DNA from 2 places in the Janthinobacterium aestuarii genome. Region 2 is predicted to be linked to the other one. Evidence: predicted binding sites of a transcription regulator. Region 2 holds the regulator's gene; the other holds the start of a gene.
The links. The regulator FNR, encoded in region 2, switches genes on or off when oxygen is low (the NO sensors DNR and NnrR bind a similar motif). The targets are predictions, from matches to a motif close to TTGATNNNNATCAA.
Positions count from the first base shown of each region.

Region 1: the regulator FNR is predicted to act here: its motif matches at 2,470-2,483, upstream of cydD (thiol reductant ABC exporter subunit CydD).

Region 1 covers NZ_CP142523.1:2,685,134-2,690,633, forward strand. The annotation lists gene glmM (phosphoglucosamine mutase) at 1-217, shown strand, start outside; tRNA gene OPV09_RS12190 (tRNA-Pro) at 310-386, shown strand; tRNA gene OPV09_RS12195 (tRNA-Arg) at 480-554, shown strand; gene OPV09_RS12200 (hypothetical protein) at 636-815, opposite strand; gene OPV09_RS12205 (PEP-CTERM sorting domain-containing protein) at 985-1,551, opposite strand; gene OPV09_RS12210 (GbsR/MarR family transcriptional regulator) at 1,858-2,409, opposite strand; gene cydD (thiol reductant ABC exporter subunit CydD) at 2,549-4,237, shown strand; gene OPV09_RS12220 (amino acid ABC transporter ATP-binding/permease protein) at 4,234-5,500, shown strand, end outside.
Region 2 covers NZ_CP142523.1:275,154-280,653, reverse strand. The annotation lists gene OPV09_RS01180 (response regulator) at 1-2,877, opposite strand, end outside; gene fnr (fumarate/nitrate reduction transcriptional regulator Fnr) at 3,117-3,875, shown strand; gene OPV09_RS01170 (FixH family protein) at 3,879-4,403, opposite strand; gene ccoG (cytochrome c oxidase accessory protein CcoG) at 4,458-5,500, opposite strand, start outside.

The sequences.
Region 1 (5,500 bases), 2.4 Mb from region 2:
CCTGATCAACCTGCGTGTGGCGCCCGGTTTCGACTGGCAGAAAAATGCCGCCATGGTGGCCGAGAAAGAGCTGGTCGAGGCCGAACTGGGCGACACGGGCCGCGTGCTGATCCGCGCTTCGGGCACGGAACCGCTGATCCGCGTGATGGTGGAAGCGAAAGACAAGGAGAAGGCCGAGAGCATGGCGCGCCGCATCGCCGATAAAGTCGGCGCTTAAGGGGCGGGCACGGGGCAGGGACGATAGTTATTTCCATCTAATTCGTCTATGGCAATTGACGAAATTGGGTGGGGGCGTTATTATCTTGTCTTCGGAGTGTGGCGCAGCCCGGTAGCGCACCTGGTTTGGGACCAGGGGGTCCAAGGTTCGAATCCTTGTACTCCGACCAAAGTCATAAGCGGGCTGTCAGAAATGACAGCCCGTTTTCTATTTCGCGCTGGCATTTTATTGCTGGCGCGCATGGATTAAAATACTGCACCTTCCGCCCATCGTTCAACGGATAGGACAACGGTCTTCTAAACCGTGAATGGGGGTTCGATTCCCTCTGGGCGGACCAGTTCATGCTGGCCATGCATGCGACAGCCTGTCGCATTGCCATCACTCTTCATCTCTGTTCTTCGCTCGCCTGCAAGCCGTGTCACGGCTGCGCAAACAGCACCACGCTCAGCAAATACAACAGCGGCGCCGCGCACAGCAGCGCCGAGCATGCCGAAATGATTTTCCTGTTGGTCAGTCGTGCCAGGCGCAGCCGTTCCCGCACGGGCAGGTGCTGGCGGATCACGCTGCGCGCGCGTGGCTGAAACGGTTGTTCATGCATGAGTACTCCCTCGTCGGTCAGCAGTGGATGCCGTCGAGCATAGCGAGGGAAGTCTAAAGATGGTGTAAAAAGCGGTGCCTGCGCCGCAAGCGTGGTGTAAACAGGCCAAACAGGCCGCTGGCGTTGAGGGCGGCAGCGGACGCTGGTGCGCCGCTGCCGCAGATGACGCTTACTTTCCCTGGCGGCGGCGTGCCATGAAGCCCAGCAGACCCAGGCCGGCCAGCAGCATGGCATAGGTGCCAGGTTCCGGCACGGCTGAAATGAAGGCCCTGTAATTGCTCAGGTCCTTGGGCAGGCCTTCGATCGTGAAGGTGGTGCCGGCAGCCACGGGTGCGGCCCAGTGGAACACCAGTTCGCCCTGGCCGAAGTGGATGGCCAGGTAGTCATAGGCGGCCGCGCTCGTATACGAATTGACGCCGCCGCTCAAGCCTGCCGTGGTGCCGGCAGTGCAACCCGAGGTGGCGCTTTCGCAATACGAGACGGCGGTGCCCAGGCTGGTGCCGAACACGCCATTGATATAGCCCTGGATGTCCGAGGGGCTTTGTGGCACGAGATTGTCGTCATAATATTTCACCTGCAGTGCCGGAGATGGTGAATAAGTGACGGTGCTGCCGTCAATGACGAAACCGCTGGCCGGACCCACATCCACCCAGGTGGCGGCTTGGGCCGCACTTGCCAGTACGGTCATTGCGGCCAGCATGGATGCCTTGATGGCAATGCTCTTTACGCTTTTCATGAAAATCCCCTTGTGCTTGAGACAGTCGCTTCATAGTGTTGGGACGCGTCCCTACATACCGGGGAAGTCATCCCATTGCCCGTTTTTATCTATTTCTTGTGCGTAGAGAGTACGCAAATGCAAGCTTACTCTTGATATAAATTAATACAATTTAAATAATACTATTGGTTCAGTTGACAACATCGCATACGGCTATGTCTGCTTGTGTTATCGATAGACAACATGACGTTAGGAAACGGCGTGACAAGGCGCGCCAGCTTGTGCTAGCGGCGTCTCGGCTTATTTGGGAGGGGGGCGGCGGGTGCTTCAGTCGTTGTTGTTGCTGACGCCAAACAGGCGATCCTTGGCGTTGAGCAGCTTTTGTACCTTGGCGCCCATTTTCATCAGCTGCGCCATCGATTCGGGCGACAGGCGCTGCAAGTCGTCGAACCAGGTATTGGCCAGGTCGACCAGTTCATACATTTCGCGCATGCGTTCCTGCGCATATTGATCCACCGGTTCCGTGGCCGGTGCCAGCAGCGCTTCGCGCAGCACCGTCAGGGTGGGCGCCACTTCGCGGCGGCGGCGCTCGGCGGCCACCACACGGAAGATTTGCCACACATCGCCCAGCGAGGAAAAATACTCGCGCCGGTCGCCGGGAATGCGCGACTGGCGGATCAAGCCCCAGCCCTGCAATTCCTTCAGGCCGATGCTCACGTTCGAGCGTGAAAAACTCAGGTGCTCCGCGATTTCATCTGCGTGCAAAGGGTGCTCCGCGACAAATAACAAGGCGTACACTTGCCCTACCGTACGGTTAAAGCCCCAGCGGCTGCCCATCTCGCCGAAATGGCTGACAAAGGTCAGGATCAGCGGCGTCATTTGGATATGTTGAGTTTTCATAATTATCTGAATTTTTTCACGCCATACTGGTGGGGTCAATTGATATATGTCATGTTTCGCAGTATTATACAAAATATCGAATTTACAGAAAATTCTGAAAACTCAAGAAGTATAGAAGATGCCGACCACGTCCTTGTCCTTGCCCCGCTTTATTCTTCCCCGTGCCGCCAGCCTGGCGCAAGGCGGCGCCGCCTTGCTGTGGCTGCCGCAGGCGGCCTTGCTGGCCTGGGCCGTGCAAGCCATGCAAGACGGTGCACCCTGGCGCGCGGCCCTGTTGCCGGCCGTTGGCGTGCTGCTGCTGGGCGTGCTGCGCGCCGGCTGCGAAGCGTGGGGCGCGCGGCGCATGTATGCGGCGGCACGCGCACACCTGTCCACCTTGCGGGAACAGGTGGCGCAAGCGCTGGCGCAGCGCTCGCCGCTGGACCGCCAGCGCGCCCAGTCGGGCCAGGCGGCCAGCGTCATCGCCGAACAGGCCGAAGCCATCGTGCCGTATCTGGTGCGCTACAAACCCGCGCGCTGGAAAGTGATGCTCGTGCCGCTCGTGATCCTCGCCGTGGTGACGCCGCTGTCGTGGATCGCCGCCTTGATCCTGCTCATCGCCGCCCCCTTGATTCCCGTCTTCATGGCCCTCGTCGGCATGGGCGCGCAAGCGGCCAGCCGCGCGCAGATGGTGGAAATGGGCAGCATGAACGCCTTCCTGCTGGACCGCCTGCGCGGCCTGGCTACCTTGCGCGCGCTCGACGCCGTCGACGCCACGGCCGAACGGCTCGATGCCTCGTCGCAATCCGTGCGCCGGCGCACGATGGTGGTGCTGCGCATCGCCTTTTTGTCGTCGGCCGTGCTCGAGCTGTTTTCCGCGCTCGGTGTGGCCATGGTGGCGGCCTTCATCGGTTTCTCTCTGCTGGGCAGCATCAATTTCGGCACCTGGGGCCGCGAGCTGAGCTTGGGGCAGGGCTTGTTCATCCTGCTGCTGGCGCCCGCGTTCTTCGAACCGCTGCGCGAACTGGCCGCCGTCTGGCACGACAAAGCGGCCGGCGAAGCGGGCCTGGCCGGTTTGCACGACCTGGCTGCCGATGGCGTGCCTTTGCCTGGTTTTGGTGTGGAAGTGGCCGCCGTTTCCAGCGCCGCTATGGCCGTGGCGGCGGCGCCCGCCGTGGAACTCCGGCAATTGCGCTTTGCCCATCCCGGCGAAGCGCCCGTGTTCGACGGCTTCGACCTGACCGTGCGCGCCGGCGAACACATGGCCCTGCTGGGCGCCAGCGGCGCCGGCAAGACCACCTTGCTGTCCCTGCTGGCCGGCTTGCTGCCCGCCAGCGGCGGCGACATCCGCATCGGCGGCGTGCGCCTGACCGACAGCACGGTCAATACCTTGCGCCAGCGTATGGCCTGGATGGGCCAGCGCCCGCACGTGTTTGCCGCGTCCGTCAGTCAGAACGTGACCCTGGGCCGCGTTGGGGCGAACGCCGCGCAAGTGACGCAGGCGCTGCACCTGGCGGACTTGGCCAAGGTGGCGCAGGCGCATCCGGCCGTCATGCTCAGCGATGGCGGCCAGGGCTTGTCCGGCGGCGAAGCCGTGCGCCTGGCCTTGGCCCGCGTGGCCCTGCATCCGCATGCCGATTTGCTGCTGGTCGATGAACCGACTGCCCACCTGGACAGCGAAACGGCGGCGCGCGTGACGGACGCCCTGCTGGCACTGGCGAAAGGCAAGACGATGATCGTCGCCACGCACGACCCGGTGCTGGCTGGCCGCCTGCAGCGCACAGTGCAGGTCGATGCGCATGCCCAAGTGCAGGAGTTGCGCGCATGAAAACTTCACTCATATCGAACCCCGTCCTGCGGCAATTGCTGCTGGCCCAGCCCCGCAAGCTGATCGGGGGCGCCTTGCTGGCGGCCCTGACGGCGGTGGCCGGCATGGCCTTGCTGGGTTTGTCTGGCTGGTTTATCACGGCCACGTCGATTGCCGGCTTGCACGCTTCGACGGCCATCGTATTCGACGTCTTCGGCCCCTCGGCCGGCATCCGCCTGCTGGCCATCGGCCGCACAGGTTCGCGCTATGCGGAGCGGCTCGTCACGCACGACGCCACGTTCGCCGCGCTGGCCAGCATCCGCGTGCGCCTGTTCCGTGGCTGGTCGCGCCCGGAAGCGGCCAGCCGCTTGCTGCGCCAGCCCGCCAAGCTGCTGTTTCGCCTGACGGCCGATATCGACGCGCTTGAGTCGCTGTACTTGCGCCTGCTCGTGCCGGCCTTCACGGCCCTGTGCGTGGCCCTGCTGGCCGGCGTGGCGCTGGGCGTGATGCAGTGGCAGCTGGGCCTGGGCCTGGCCGTGTGGCTGCTGGCCGCCGGTGGCGGCGTCAGCTGGATCGTGGCGCGCGGCGCCCGCCGTCCCGCCATCGTGCGCTCGCGCGCCATCGAAAAATTGCGTTCCGGCACCATCGACCTCGTGGCAGGCCAGACGGATCTTGTGATGGCGGGTCGCATCGACGCCCAATGCGCGGCGTTGGGACAGATCGACCGTTCGCTGGCGCAAGCCGATTTTGCCCTGCTGCGCCTGGAAACGGCCGCTGGCGCCGCATATGGCGTCGCCGGCGGCGCAACTCTTGCTGCCGTGCTGCTGGCCGTGGCCGCGCTGGTGGAGCAGCAAACGATGAGTTTGCCGCTGGCGGCCCTGGCCTTGCTGATCGCCCTGACGGCCGTGGAACCATTTGCGGGACTGCGCCGCGGCGCGCTGGAAGCGGGGCGCATGCTGCTGGCCGTACGGCGTCTGGCGCCGCGCCTGGATGTTGAAGAGATCACTGCACCGCCTGTCGACGCCGCACCGGGCCTGCGCCTGGAACACGTCAGCGCCGCGCATGCGGGCAGCAATAATGCCATCTTGCATGACGTATCGCTGCACATCGCCGATGGCGAGCGCGTCGCCTTGATCGGCCCCAGCGGCGCGGGCAAGTCGACCTTGCTGGCCATCGCCGCGTGCGAACTGGCGCCGCTGTCGGGCAAGGTGGCCGCGCCGCGCGCCTGCCTGTTCACGCAGAAGACGGAACTGTTCCAGGACAGCTTGCGCGACAACCTGCGCC
Region 2 (5,500 bases):
GCTGTGGCGGCCTGCCTGCAATGCTGTTTCCGCGTCGCGTACGGGCGTCATGCCCTTGTTCAGCGCGTCTTCGACCATGCGCCGCAGTACACCGCGCCCCTTCGCGTCACGTCCCATCACGCGCATCAGCGGCGCCATGGAAAACACCTCTTCATCGGCGACGCGTACGGGCTCGGCCGTCTGCACTGGCGGGCGCTTGGGCAGGTGGCGCAGGATGACTTCCATCATCTCTTCCACCACCACGGGCTTGGCGATGAAGTCGCTGATGCCGGCCGTCATGCAGCGCTCGCGCTCGGATGCCAGCACGCCGGCCGTCATGGCGATCACGGGCAGGCTCAGGCGCAGCTCCGTGCGGATGATGTGGGTGGCGCTGAAACCGTCCATGACGGGCATCTGCATGTCCATCAGCACGATGTCGTAGCGCAGCGCTTCCGTGCGCAGCCGTTCCACGGCTTGCAAGCCGTCGCCCACCACGTCGAGGGTGGCGCCCATGTGTTCGAGGATGCCGCGCGCCACGGCCTGGTTCAAATGATTGTCTTCCACCAGCAGGAAATGCACGCCGGCCAGTTCCGTGCCCAGTGGCTGGTGCAGGATGCGCTGCTCGCCGCCGTCGTTCTTGGTGATCAGTGCCTGGTGCAGGGCATCGAACAGGCTCGATCCCGTGATCGGTTTCATCAGCACGACGTCGGCCTCGGCCGCGCTGGAAATTTCCTCGAGGTGGTTGCGGGCGAAGGCGTTGACCATCACCACGATGGGCTGGCGCTGGCCGCTGGCCGCCTGGCGGATGGCCTTGGCCGTGGCCAGGCCGTCCATGACGGGCATGTGCCAGTCGGCCAGCACCACGTCGTACGGTTGCTGCTGCGCCAGGCGTTCGCGGTACAGTTCGATGGCGGCAAAGCCGGAATCGACTTCGTCGGCCAGCCAGCCCCACGCCTCGATCAGCTTGACGATCAGTTCGCGCGTGGTGCGGTTATCGTCGGCCACCAGCAGGCGCAGCTGGCCCAGTGCCGGCGTGCGCCGCGTTTCGGCTGGCTGCGCCAGCATCTCGAACGGCACGCTGAACCAGAAGCGGCTGCCCTTGCCTTCGCTGCTGGCGACGGCGATGTCGCCGCCCATCATGTGGATCAGCTGCTTGCTGATGGCCAGGCCCAGGCCCGTGCCGCCGAAGCGGCGCGTGATGCTCTGGTCGCCCTGCGAAAACGCGGCAAACAGCTGCTGTTGCTGCAGTTCCGTCATGCCGATGCCCGTGTCGCGCACTTCGAAGCGCAGCCAGGCGCGGCCGCTCTCGCTCCTGCTCTCGGCCAGGCTGACGGCCACCACCACTTCGCCGTTCTCCGTGAACTTGATGGCGTTGCCGGCCAGGTTGACGAGGATTTGCTGCAGGCGCTGGGCGTCGCCCACGAGGCGCCGCGGCACGTCGGGCTCGACGGCGATGGCCAGTTCCAGCTCCTTTTCGCCCGCATTCATCGTCATCGTGGTGGCGAGGGTATTCATGACTTCGTCGAGGTCGAATTCGACGGGCGACAGTTCCATGCGGCGCGCCTCGATCTTCGAATAATCGAGCACGTCGTTGAGGATGCCCAGCAGCGACTGGCCCGCCACGCGCACCATGGTCAGATACTTGCGCTGTTCCGTATCGAGCTTGGTATTGCCCAGCAAATACACCATGCCCAGCACGGCATTGAGTGGCGTGCGGATTTCATGGCTCATGTTGGCCACGAAATCGCTCTTCGCGCGGTTGGCGGCCTCGGCCCGGTCGCGTTCCTGCTCCAGTTCGGCCGCGCGCGATTCGAGTTCCTGCTGCAGGCGGTCGCGTTCGCTCATCAGGCCATTGAACGCTTCCGTCAGTTCGCCGATCTCGTCGCGCTGCTGCACCGGCACGGGGGTGAAACGGCTGCCGCTGGTGCGCAGGGCCAGCAGGGTGTCGCGCAGGCGCACCAGCGGCGACAGCAGGCGCACGGTGACCCAGCCCAGAACAAATGCGGCCAGCAGCGAAGCGAGGATGCTCCACAGCACCAGCCGGTACAGCACGCCATCGAACGGTTCGAAGGCGTCCGCGACGGGCAGCGAGGTAGCCAGCAGCCAGTTCACCGATTTCAAACGCTTGAAGCTGTTGACGGCCGTGATGCCGCGGCTGTTGGTGCTGACCATGCTGCCTTCGCCATCTTCCTTCAGCAGCTGGGTGGTCGTCAGGTTGGCGTTCGGCTGGCGCGGCTGCAGCAAGCGGCTGGTATCGGGATGCAGCACGTAGCGCGGCACGGCGCCGCGCGTGAGGATGAAGTAATAGCCGCTCTTGCCGATCTTTTCCGAGCGCAGGCGTCCCAGCAGGTTGTCCTTGTACAGGCGCAGCACGCCGATCACCACGCCGGCCACCTGGCCATCGGCGGCCAGCACGGGCGCGACCATCTGCACGATGGGCATGCCGCTCGACTTGCCGAGCATCGGCTCGGTGATCATGGGCTGGCGCGTGCGCAGCACGGTCTGGAAATACTCGCGCTCGGCAACGTTGATGCCCGTGCGCCCCGCCACTTCCGGCATGTCGGCCACGACGGCGCCATGCGCGTCGAGCACCAGCACGTCGTCGAACAGCACCAGCATCGAGCGGCGCGAATAGTATTCGCGCAATTGGGCCGGCTGGGCCATCAGTTCCGGCGGCTGCTGCCTGGCCGTCAGGGTGACGATCTGCAGCAGCATGCCCAGCTTGTCGTCGAGCTCGGCAGCGGTGCGGCTGATCAGGGACGACTGCTGGCTCAGCAGTACTCGCGTGAAGTCGTCGCGCATATGCTGCACCTGGATCATGGTGACCAGCGCGATCATGGCGATCGAGGTCAGGCTGGTGGCCAGCGCGACTTTTGCTTTGATGCCGAGAGGCTTCATGATTTCCTTTTCAGTACCGGGCGGCACAGGCGGCAGATAATGCTGTTAGGAATTTTCCTATCAATACATCAAGTTGGCAAGCGGCGCCGCGCAAATGGCCCTCCCCGCATGGGCTTTTGACGATGTTGCCATATAATTAAAGTCGGAACGTCGTTTATTCGCCGAAATTGCGGTGAAATTGGCACACGGCAACCCTGTATGCAGTAAACTTGTTGTTGCATTTTCTAAAAGGTACCGACATGACTGAAGCGCTACTCACTCCAACCTTGCCCACAGTGACCGTGGAAGCGTTGCGTGCGCGATGCTCGACCTGCAGCATGCATCAATTGTGCCTGCCGATGGGCCTCGATATGGGCGACATGGACAGGCTGGACCAGATCATCGGCCGCCGCCGCAAGATCGTGCGCGGCGCCTCGCTGTTCCGCATCGGCGACTCGTTCCAGAACCTGTACGCGATCCGCCTGGGACACTTCAAGACGTACCAGATCAATCCGGGCGGCGAAGAGCAGGTGACGGGTTTCCAGATGGCCGGCGAACTGCTGGGCATGGACGCCATCAGCGCCGACCGCCACCACTGTAATGCGGTGGCGCTGGAAGACAGCGAAGTGTGTGAAATCCCGTTTTCCAGCCTGGAACAATTGCTGGGCAATATGCCGACCCTGCTGCGGCATTTCCACCGCATGATGAGCCAGGAAATCACGCGCGAGCAAAGCGTGATGCTGTTGCTGGGCAATATGCAGGCGACGCAGCGTTTTGCCGCCTTCATCGTCAACCTGGCGTCGCGCTATGAGGCGCGCGGCTATTCGAGCAGCAAATTCCAGCTGCGCATGTCGCGCGAGGAAATCGGCAACTACCTGGGCCTGACCATCGAGAGCGTCAGCCGTTTATTGTCGAAATTCAAGAAGGAAGGCTGGCTGCGCGTCTCGAACCGCGAGATCGAGATCCTGCAGCCTGCCAAGCTGAAAGCCATTACAGCCGGTACCGACGTCTGCAAGTAAGGCTTATAGCTCTTCGTCCGCATGCAGCGCGATGCTGCGCTGCACGGGCCAGGTCCAGATGCCGGACAGGCGCCACTCGCGCTTGTCGTTTTCCACCAGCACTTGCCAGCGGCTGCGCTCGAGCATCGGCAGCGCGACCGAGAAATTGCCGGCCGCATCGGGCTGCACCAGCAGCTTGATATCCTTTTCCGGCAAAGTCGCATGCGCCAAGTGCAGCTGCAACGGCCCCTGATAGGCCTTGCCGAAGCTGTGCACGGAACCGCTCAGGCGCGCTGACGCCACGTCGTACGCCAGGCTCGTCTCCATGGCCAGGTCGCTGGCGATCGTGTCGCGCTTCAAATCCTGGTTGATCGCCTTGCCCTGCTTGTAATAATCGCCCACCACCAGCGCATCGGGCTGCGTAAAGGCGATATAGCCCATGAAGCTGCCGACGACCACGGACAGGCCGGGACCGATCATCAGCAGCCATGGCCAGCGATGCTTGTACCACGGTGCAACGGGAGGCTGCAGTTTCAGACTGTCGGACATGGTATTTCTCCTCTGTAAACGGCCAGCCCCCGTGCGGGGACCGGCCTTCCTGCATTAACGCGGCACGATGAAGACCGCGCTTTCACGCACATGCAGCGACGGGTCGTCCAGCGATTGCAATTCGATCGCAATCTTGTTCGACCCCTTCTCGCCCACGCCGTGCGGCACGCGCAGGCGGATCGGCCAGCCCAGCGTTTCCGTCGGCTGCAAGGTCACTTCTTCGCGCGTCAGCAAGGTCAGGCCCGGCAAGCCGGAGGCGCTGATCTTGAAATGCTGGCTTTGCTCGGACGTGTTCATGATCTGCAGGCGGTAGACGTTTTCGATCATGCCGTCTTCCACTTCGCGTCCCATCGAACCGCGGTCGCGGATCACGTCCATTTTCAGGGGCGTGCGCAGGGCCAGCGAGGTACATACGGCGATGATGATCAGGGCAAGGATGGAAGTGTAGATCAGGACGCGCGGGCGCATGGCGCGCTGGCGTATCTGCTTCGAATTGAAGTTGTTTTCCATCGCATGGTCGGTGCTGTAGCGTATCAGGCCACGCGGCCGCTCGACCTTGTCCATCACGCTGTTGCAGGCATCGACGCAGGCGGCGCAGCCGATGCATTCATACTGCAGGCCGTTGCGGATATCGATGCCGGTCGGACACACCTGCACGCACAGGGTGCAGTCGATGCAATCGCCCAGCTTGTCGTTGTTGCCGGCCTTCTTGCTCATGGCGCCGCGTGGTTCGCCGCGCTTGGCATCGTAGGTGATGATCAGGGTGTCCTGGTCGAACATGGCGCTCTGGAAGCGCGCGTAGGGGCACATGTATTTGCACACCTGCTCGCGCAGCCAGCCCGCGTTGCCGTAGGTTGCCAGGCTGTAGAACAGGACCCAGAACCATTCCCAGGGACCGAAATTGAGGGTGGTCACCTCGCGCGCCAGTTCCTTGATCGGTGTGAAGTAGCCGACAAAGGTAAAGCCCGTCCATAGGGCGATGGCGCCCCATACCACATGCTTGGCCGTCTTCTTGAATGCCTTGCGCACGGACGGGCCCTGCTTGTCGAGGGCCATGCGCGCGCTGCGCGTGCCCTCGATGCGGCGTTCGACCCACA